Regions from separate parts of the Pedobacter jaeyakensis genome, predicted to be linked through region 3. Evidence: riboswitches for the same ligand, from Rfam matches in the RefSeq annotation. Region 3 holds a riboswitch; each other region holds the start of a gene.

Region 1 (3,282 bases), 880 kb from region 3:
CTCCAAATGTGCTGCTAACAATCGATGAGCTGCTACAAGATCCCTTATGGTAAATTCCGGAAAGGAAAGATAATAAGGCTGACCGGTTACCGTATTTTCACTTAATGGGTTGCTTGTACCATAATGGGAGCCTAATACGTTAGCACAAATGATGTAATGCTCTTCTGGATTAAAAAGATCATTGTTGCCGAAGAGGCCTTTCCACCAATCTAAAACATCAGCGTTAGCAGTTAAGGCATGGCAAACCCAAATAACATTATCTTTATTTGCATTTAATTTACCATAAGTCTGATAAGCGATTTGAAGGCCGGGCAGGGTTTTACCACTCTCAAATTCGAAAAGTTCATTATGAAAATATGTAGAAATAGTACTCATTCAGTTGATGAAATAATTGATTTTAGTGATGAATCGCTGCAAATGCTTGTTCTAAATCTGCTTTAATATCATCGATATGCTCAATACCCACAGAGATTCTCAATAAACTTGGTGACACTCCAGAGGCGATCTGCTCGCTTTCACTAAGTTGCTGATGAGTTGTTGCTGCGGGCTGGATAATTAGTGTTTTTGCATCGCCAACATTTGCAAGGTGGCTAATTAGTTTTAGACTATCCACTAGCTTAGATGCATTTTCAAGGTCGCCATGAAGCTCAAATGATAATACCGCGCCAAAACCGTGCTTTAAATACTTTTTGGCGTTGGCATGATATGGGCTACTTTCAAGACCTGGATAATTAACTTTTTTTACCGATTCATGGCCTTCTAACCAGTTCGCAAGGTCAAGAGCATTGTCTACGTGTCGTTGTACCCTTAGAGAAAGTGTTTCAAGTCCTTGAGTCAGTAGAAAAGAATTAAAAGGTGATAGCGCAGGACCGAAATCCCTCAATCCCTCAACCCTTGCACGGATAATGAACTGAATATTGCCAAAAGGCCCGGCGGCACCAAAAACATCGCTAAATATTAAACCATGATAGCCTTCGGAAGGTTCGCTAAACTGAGGAAATTTTCCATTGCCCCAGTTATAATTTCCTCCGTCAACGATCACTCCGCCTATACTTGTTCCATGACCGCCAATCCATTTCGTAGCAGATTGAACAACGATGTGCGCGCCATGTTCCAACGGTCTGAACAGGTAGCCCGCAGCACCGAAAGTATTGTCAACAATTAAGGGGAGATCGTACTTATTGGCAATTGCAGCTAATTTTTCAAAGTCTGCAACACTAAATGCCGGATTGCCAATGCTTTCCAGGTAAATGGCTTTGGTGTTTGCATCGATTTTTCTCTCAAAATCTTGCTCGTCATCGCCATTGGCAAATCTCACTTCTATCCCTAATCTTTTGAAAGCAACTTTAAACTGGTTGTAAGAACCACCATACAAATGAGAAGAGGAAACAAAATTATCACCAGCTTGTAGTATGTTATTCAAAGCGATAAACTGTGCCGCCTGCCCAGAACCAACTGCCAAGGCCGCAACACCACCCTCCAAAGCAGCTACTCTTTTTTCGAACACATCCGTGGTCGGATTCATGATACGTGTATAAATATTTCCAAACTCTTTTAACGCAAAAAGGTTCGCACCATGCTCAGAATTTTTAAACCCGTATGAGGTAGTTTGATAAATAGGTACTGCTCTGGAACCAGTTGTCGGATCAATTTCCTGACCAGCATGTAATTGTAATGTTTCGAATTTATATGAGGTTGACATGTTTTCTTTTTTATAGTGAACTGTTAAAATGAATTTGCACCCAGTGGGGGCATACTTAATTTCCGTACCCTTTTTAAGGGCCTTCCGAATGAATGGGTAATACAGATGGAAGATTTACAAACTATAGCATGCAACAGCACATACAACGGGTATGTTGGGCTATAAAACAATTCGTTTGATCCGGTGAGATTTTTACATTTTTCATCTTGTTTCAATTTATCTTTCCAAATAGCACCATGCTTTTTGGTCAGGAATTGGCACCTTCTCCATTTGGGAGGGTTGCCAGTGGGTCATTGAGCCTGTCTCTCGCCACTTCTTTATAAATCAAACCTGAAAATAGGATTGACTTTCTTAGCTATTGCTAGATATTGATACAAATGTAATAGGGTAAGCTTCAAAAACCAAAATATAATTCTGAAAATTTAGCAAATATCTGTTTATTAGATATATAATTTATTTTTTGTTATACAAACTTCATCGTTGTTTATGTAGAATATTGATTTAAAGCTTGGTTCAAATCAGCAATAAGGTCGTCAATATGTTCCAGTCCAACAGATATCCGAATTAAATTCTGTGGTGTTTTAGTGTCTGGGCCTTCTACTGAAGCGCGGTGCTCTATCAGACTCTCAACGCCCCCTAAACTGGTAGCCTGTGCAAATATTTTAACGGCATTTACAACACGCCTTGCTTCTTGAGCGCCACCTTTAACTAGTATGGACAACATCCCGCCAAACGCAGACATTTGCTTTCTGGCTATTTCATATTGTGGATGTGACGACAATCCTGGATAAAAAACTTGTTCTACCGCTGCATGTGTTTCTAAAAACTTGGCCAATGCATATCCATTCTCACTATGGGCTCGCATCCGGTATGGCAATGTTTTGATACTTCTTAATAATAAGAAGCAATCGAATGGAGAAGGAACTGCGCCTCCAATTTGTTGAACATTTCGTATTGCCTGCCATAGCTCATCCTGTTTAGCTGTTATCAATACTCCACCTAAAACATCGCTGTGACCACCGATATATTTCGTAGATGAATGCATTACAATGTCAGCACCTAGTACAATTGGGTTTTGAAGACATGGAGAAGCGAAAGTACTATCGCAGGCCAGTATGAGGTGGTGTGCTTTTGCAAGCTTAGCAATTGCTTTAATATCGGTTACCTTAAGCAAGGGGTTTGATGGTGTCTCAATCCAAATCAATTTGGTGTTTGATTTAATATGGGATTGAATCAGTTCCAGATTTGTTTGATCAATGAAATCAAATTCCAACGTTTCTGCAAAGATAGATTGAAGCTGTTTCTTGAATCCCCAATACATGTCATCCGGGGCGATGATATGACTACCAGGCTTCAATGCTTGAAACAGGCTCATGCCGGCCGTATTACCTGAAGAAAATGCGCATGCATCCACACCTTTTTCCAATTCGGCAAGAGTTTTTTCCAGGTTAGAGCGATTTGGGTTACTAACGCGGCTATAAATATGTCCACCAGAATAGCCACCATCTTCATCTCTTAAGAATGTAGTCGACAAGCTGATAGGTGTAATGACATCTTTCGTGCTTGCTTTATAAAGATTT
Region 2 (3,282 bases), 1.4 Mb from region 3:
GGGTGAGTCAGACCATACTTGGGTGGGGTTAACTCCTGCTGAAACGTACCAAAAAGTTTATCCCAGAACACAAATACATCACCATAATTTTTATCCAAATAGTGTTCATCGCTAGCATGATGGATGCCATGGATAGATGGCGTTACAAAAATATATTCCAAATATCGTAAATTCTTACCTAATTGCGTGTGCGTAAAAAACGAATACCCGCCGTGCACTACCAATATAGTAATCACCATATTAGGATGGAACCCAACGAATGGCAAAACACACCAAAAGCAATTTCGAATTAGAGCCTGGAAAACTGTAATTCTCGAGGCGACGGTTAAATTAAACTCTTCACTTTGATGATGAACGATGTGTGCGGCCCAAAATAGATTCACCTCATGTCCCAACCTATGATACCAGTACCAAACAAAGTCTGTAGAAAGGATCAGCAGTACCCAAACCCACCATACATTAGAGATTTGAAAAATTGCATGATTACTATAAATCCAGGCATATAGGCTGTAAAAACTTGCTGAGATCAGCAGATTCAGCAAACGTTCTGCAATTCCTACGCTAAGGTTACTAATTGAACTTTCATATTTAAAAACCTCCTTACGCTTATCCGCACTAGTAAGCCTATATTCCAGCCATAGGAAAAGGAAAAAAGCAGGAATTGCAAAAGCCAGGTAATTAACTGCTAGCATACGGAACTAATTTCTCTCAGTGCATCCTTCACATATAATGAAGCTAACCTGTCCACAGCCTCACTTACCTCATCTTCAGTCGTATATCTGCTAAATGAAAACCTGATATTGGTTTGCTTATTGGCTAATCCAAGCGCAGACAATACATGAGAACTGGATCGACTTGAGCAAGCACTTCCTCCAGAGGCACAAATTCCATGATGGTCAAGATAACTCAGCACAGATTGCCCATTTTCCGGATTTGGTAGTGAAACACTAAGTACAGTTGCCAAGCTTTGCTGTTTGCTGGCTGAGTGCCCATTAAATTTAATTCCAGGTATTTTGCTAAGTAAATCGTTAATCATTTTTCCTTTGACGTTTATAAAATGCTGATGATGTTGACTTAAATTAGTGTAAGCCAGTTCCAATGCCTTGGCCAAACCAACTATGCTGCTTACGTTTTCTGTACCACTTCGCAAACCTCGCTCTTGCGCACCGCCATTTAACATGGGTATTAGCCTTTCAGGGTTCCGAGCGTACAAAAAGCCAATACCTTTAGGACCGTGAAACTTATGAGCAGAACCTACCAGGAAATCTGCGCGTAGAAGTTTAGTATTGTATTGATACTGGCAGATGGACTGCACGGTATCCGTATGGAAAATTGCGCCGAAGCTTTGACAGACTTCAGCTATCTGATGAATATCGTTAAGGTTACCAATTTCATTATTGGCATGCATCAAAGAAACAAATGCACTTTCATTTTTTTCCAGCAACACCTGAAGATGAGGTATTGATAATGCTCCTTGGTCGTCATTCTTAACAAAGAACAACTTAATGGTTCCAGATTTCTCCAATTGCTTTAAGGTATTCAATACCGCGTGGTGTTCCAGTTGGGAAGTTATGGCCACCTTAATACCGTTGGCACGGATAGCAGAAACGATAGCAGTATTATCAGCCTCTGTACCCCCTGAGGTAAATATGATAGATTTAGGATCGGCATTTAGCAAATCTGCAATTGTTTTTCTGGATTGTTCAATAGCTACTTTTGCAGCTCTCCCCTCATAATGTGAGGAAGAAGGATTTCCGTAGCTTTCAAATAAATAAGGCTCCATCGCATTAAATACATCCCGACTAAGCGATGTGGTAGCTGCATTGTCTAAGTAAATTTTCATCTTTTAAACTTTAATTTTTAAGCTTACACATCCAGGTTTCCGACGGGCACAAATCTTATCTTACCGCAACCATGTTGCGGAAGGAGTTAGCACCTTATTAAAAACAGGTTGCTAAGACGTCAAAGGGCCTTTCCCTCAGTCTTTCTGGATAAGTAAACAATTAATAAACTAGTTTTTTATTAAGGGCTGCCTCAAAAAGACAGCCCTTAAAAACCAAATATAATTTAACGAGTTTTTTTAGAGCATGCTTCACAGCAGACCCCCATTTCAGGTTGCAATGAGTAAACAACCTGACTTCGGTATGGCCATCCAGCACTACCGGCTACAAACAAAACATGAATGCTGAATAGCTTTAATCTTGCATATCATGATGCAAATATAATAAAGACTACCAAATTAGTAGATTTAATTATAATATATTTTTAATCCATAAAAAAAGAGGCCAGAAGCCTCTTTCATAAATGTTTAATATCGTGTTACTACAATGTTGCAATATCAATTACAAATCTGTAGCGTACATCACCTTTTTGCATACGATCGTAAGCAGCATCAATATCTTTAATATCAATCATTTCTATATCCGAAACAATATTGTGTTCTGCACAAAAATCAAGCATTTCCTGAGTTTCCGCTATACCACCAATTCCAGATCCGGCAAGGCTTTTACGACCGCCTAATAAACTAAACGCAGCAACTTCTGCTGGCTTAGGTGGAACTCCGACACAAATCATCGTGCCGTCTGTTCTCAACAAGCTCAAATACATGTTAAAATCATGCTCTGCAGAAACTGTGTCCAGAATAAAATCAAAAGTGCCTCTCGCTGCTTTCACTTGCTCGGCATCAGTTGTTACTACGAAGTGATGTGCACCTAACTTTTTAGCATCTTCTTCTTTTTTTGGCGAAGTGCTTAAAACAGTTACTTCAGCACCAAAAGCCACACCGAACTTCACAGCCATATGACCCAAGCCACCTAGTCCAAGTACTGCAAGCTTATGTCCTTTGCCAACCTTCCAATGTCTTAAAGGAGAGTAGGTGGTGATACCAGCACATAATAATGGAGCTGTGGCTGCAAGATCTAATTTCTCAGAAATATGCAAAACGAACTCTTCTCTTACAACAATCGTATTACTATAACCACCATAAGTTGGTGAAGAACCATCACGCTCCATGCTATTATAGGTTCCTGTATTACCTTCAAGACAATACTGCTCCAGGTCTTTCTTACAATTTTCGCAAACTTGGCAAGAATCCACCATGCAGCCGGTTCCTGCTAAATCTCCAACCTTGAAATTCTTTACATTTTCTCCTACTTTAACAACACGACCAACAATCTCATGCCCCGGAACCATTGGGAAAATTCCTGGAAACCAATCGTTTTTAATCTGATGCAGATCAGAGTGGCATACACCACAAAATAAAATATCAAATTGCACATCATT
Region 3 (3,282 bases):
TGCCCATACACGAGAACATTACATCCCCTTTTAACAGGTGAGACCAACTTGAAGACTTGTCGAAATCAACCAAATGCTCTTCCAATTTTTTTGCAGAAATGCGCATAGAACGGCGCGTAAACACCATAACCTTTTCCAAACGGTTATCTGCGAGAAGTAACTTTACAAGTTCTTTACCTACCAGTCCGGTTGCACCAATCACCAATGCTATTTTTTTCATATTGTTAAGTCCTATTCATACAAAGTAAACAATTAACAATTAAGACACTACATTTGTGACAGGCAATGGCGAATACTAATAAAAATACAAAAACAAGACTGGTTTATCTATTACTCATTTTCATCGTAATTTTTGGAGGTCTCATGTCAAGGCGTATACCAGCAATACCTCCCGGGTTTGGTGATTTGCTGTGGGCAGTAATGATATTTTTAATGATTAGATGCTTAATCATCCGGGCCCGTATAAGCACTGTTGCAATATCAAGTTTATTAATCTGCTATGTAGTGGAATTTAGTCAACTCTACCACGCTTCGTGGATAGACCATGTAAGAGCAACAACTTTAGGTGCTTTAGTTTTGGGCCGGGGATTTTTATGGAGCGATATACTAGCGTATACAATAGGGGTCTTGACTTGCGTAGTAATAATTGGCTTCTCCAGTTTTAGAAGCAAGCTAACATAAAAATAGCGACTGTTATTTAATAGCCGCTATTTTTATATATATTGAAACGTATCTGCTTACTTGGCAATGGCCATTGATGATCTGTCTGCGATCATTATTTCCTCAGATGCATACTGTGAGGATTTTAAAGTGGCAAAATTGTTGAATTTTACATTATTCATATTACTTGCGACAATTGTACTTTGGTCTGCAGTTCCGCTGATTTTTAATACTGCGCTATCATTTACAACGCTGTAAATACTACCAACGGTTGCTTTAATCCTGGCAGTTGCACTTTGGCTTAAAAACAATTGAAGATATTTTACATCGAAGTTGTTGCTGGTTACCACCACTGATTGTCCGTATGCTTCAATGCGTTGAAGATCTTTAACAGTGATGTTGATGGTCACTTGCGATGATTCCATTGAATTGATGTATAGTGTTTGGCCCTTGCTCAATACTGAAGTTTTCTCAGGATTAAAGCTTTCCGTCCCTTGTACAATTTCTTTATCACCTTGTGTTAAAATGATCTTCACGTTTCCGCTAACCCAAATCTTGTTGAAATTTATAACTGAAGGAATTCGTGATGAGATGGTAGTGGGCTGCTGAGTTGCGAAAGTTGAGAAAGCGGAAGAAGTTAAAACTACTACTGTTAATGCTGCTGCGAATAATGTTTGTGTTAGAGTTTTCATGTCGTTTGATTTTTGAGGTCTTTTTTGTCGTTTTGTAATTAAGACGTAGGGATGACAAAAACGTTGCACGGCATTTTGGAATACTATACCAGTATTGGGTAAGTACCGACCAAACCCGAATATTATTCGACGAACGCCTCCATCAAAATTTAATTTCCATTCAGTCTTGCTACAGGCCCATATAGCGAACTTTATTCGTATTAATAGTTGTTTTTTTGGAAATGATTTTTCTTTGTTGCACTTTTGTACTGCTTATAGAGAAAGACGGAGGGATTAGACCCTGCGAAGTCTTAGCAACCTGTGCTTACAAGGTGCTACATTCTACTGAAGCCTGTTATTTGGCCTCTGAAAGATAAGTTAGTTGACGGCAGAGATGCCAATCGGTTAGCAGACTTTATCATTCTCGTTAAGCTTTGTTTATAATTCGTTCGGCACTTGTTTTGGCTCCGCCACTATCAAAAACAGCTTATTATCAACTCATATGGATACTATTTAAATGAACATTAGAGAAGAATTAGAAAAACGTATTCTGATCATCGACGGTGCAATGGGTACTATGATCCAGCGCTATGTTTTAACCGAAGAGGATTTTAGGGGAGAACGTTTTAAAGATCATCCTTGCGATGTAAAGGGCAACAATGATCTGCTCAACATCACGCGGCCGGATATTATCAAAGCTATTCATACAGAATACCTCAAGGCTGGAACTGATATTATTGAGACCAACACTTTTAGTACCCAACGCATTTCGCTGGCCGATTACCAGATGGAAGAGCTTGATTACGAAATGAGCTTTGAAGGAGCTAAAATTGCTAAAGAAGCCATCAATGAGTTCATGGCCAACAATCCCGACAGGAAATGCTTCGTTGCGGGTGCGGTTGGGCCAACAAACCGAACCCTTTCCATATCACCAGATGTGAATGATCCAGGCTACAGAGCGCTTACATTCGACCAGTTGGTTGATGCCTATGATGTTCAGATCAGGGGATTGGTTGACGGAGGTGCTGATGTACTGCTAATTGAAACAATATTCGATACTTTAAATGCAAAGGCAGCCATTTATGCAATTAAGCAATATGAAAAAATAATTGGTAGGAAAATAGAGATCATGATCTCAGGAACAATAACAGATGCTTCTGGAAGGACACTATCTGGCCAAACTGTGGAGGCCTTTTTGAACTCTGTAATTCATGCGAAGCCGCTAAGTATCGGCTTTAATTGTGCGCTTGGCGCAAAAGACATGAGGCCACATATTGAAGAACTATCGGCGAAGGCAGGTTGTTACGTATCGGCCTACCCAAATGCTGGTTTGCCAAATGAATTTGGTGCCTATGATGAAATGCCTCATGAAACTGCCCACCTGGTGGAAGATTTCATACAGCATGGGTTTGTTAACATTGTAGGTGGATGCTGCGGCACCACACCCGATCATATTGGCTGCATTGCTGAAAAAGCCAAGGGTATTGAACCAAGAAAAATACCTGAAATACCAGAATATCTCCGCTTGAGCGGATTGGAGCCTGTTGCGATCACGCCCGAAAGTATTTTTGTTAATATTGGTGAGCGAACAAATATCACAGGGTCTCCTAAATTCTCTAAACTTATCTTAAGCGGAGACTTTGAAGCTGCACTCACTGTGGCAAGACAACAAGTAGAAGGCGGAGCACAGGTGATAGACGTCAACATGGACGAAGGGATGATTGACTCTGAAGCCGCGATGACCAAATTTTTGAACCTGATTGCTTCTGAACCGGATATTTCTAAGCTACCGATCATGGTTGACTCATCAAAGTGGACGGTGATTGAAGCAGGTTTAAAGTGTTTACAGGGCAAAGGAATTGTAAACTCCATTTCTCTTAAGGAGGGTGAAGACAAATTCAGGGAAAGTGCCCTTAAGATCATGACTTACGGAGCAGCCGTAGTAGTGATG

The links. A riboswitch is a leader RNA that binds a small molecule or an ion and turns the genes downstream of it on or off. The one in region 3 is predicted to bind S-adenosylmethionine.
Region 1: linked by a shared signal. The riboswitch ahead of ACXZ1K_RS09860 (O-acetylhomoserine aminocarboxypropyltransferase/cysteine synthase family protein) and the one ahead of metH (methionine synthase) in region 3 are both predicted to bind S-adenosylmethionine.
Region 2: linked by a shared signal. The riboswitch ahead of ACXZ1K_RS12075 (cysteine desulfurase family protein) and the one ahead of metH (methionine synthase) in region 3 are both predicted to bind S-adenosylmethionine.

Annotation. Positions count from the first base shown of each region.
Region 1 covers NZ_CM136921.1:2,213,912-2,217,193, forward strand. The annotation lists gene ACXZ1K_RS09855 (homoserine O-acetyltransferase family protein) at 1-375, opposite strand, end outside; gene ACXZ1K_RS09860 (O-acetylhomoserine aminocarboxypropyltransferase/cysteine synthase family protein) at 398-1,702, opposite strand; SAM riboswitch class I at 1,916-2,028, opposite strand; gene ACXZ1K_RS09865 (trans-sulfuration enzyme family protein) at 2,187-3,282, opposite strand, start outside.
Region 2 covers NZ_CM136921.1:2,699,427-2,702,708, reverse strand. The annotation lists gene ACXZ1K_RS12080 (sterol desaturase family protein) at 1-692, opposite strand, end outside; gene ACXZ1K_RS12075 (cysteine desulfurase family protein) at 686-1,843, opposite strand; SAM riboswitch class I at 1,896-1,998, opposite strand; gene ACXZ1K_RS12070 (NAD(P)-dependent alcohol dehydrogenase) at 2,323-3,282, opposite strand, start outside.
Region 3 covers NZ_CM136921.1:1,336,835-1,340,116, reverse strand. The annotation lists gene ACXZ1K_RS06065 (NAD(P)H-binding protein) at 1-220, opposite strand, end outside; gene ACXZ1K_RS06060 (ribosomal maturation YjgA family protein) at 286-681, shown strand; gene ACXZ1K_RS06055 (GIN domain-containing protein) at 738-1,352, opposite strand; SAM riboswitch class I at 1,602-1,711, shown strand; gene metH (methionine synthase) at 1,849-3,282, shown strand, end outside.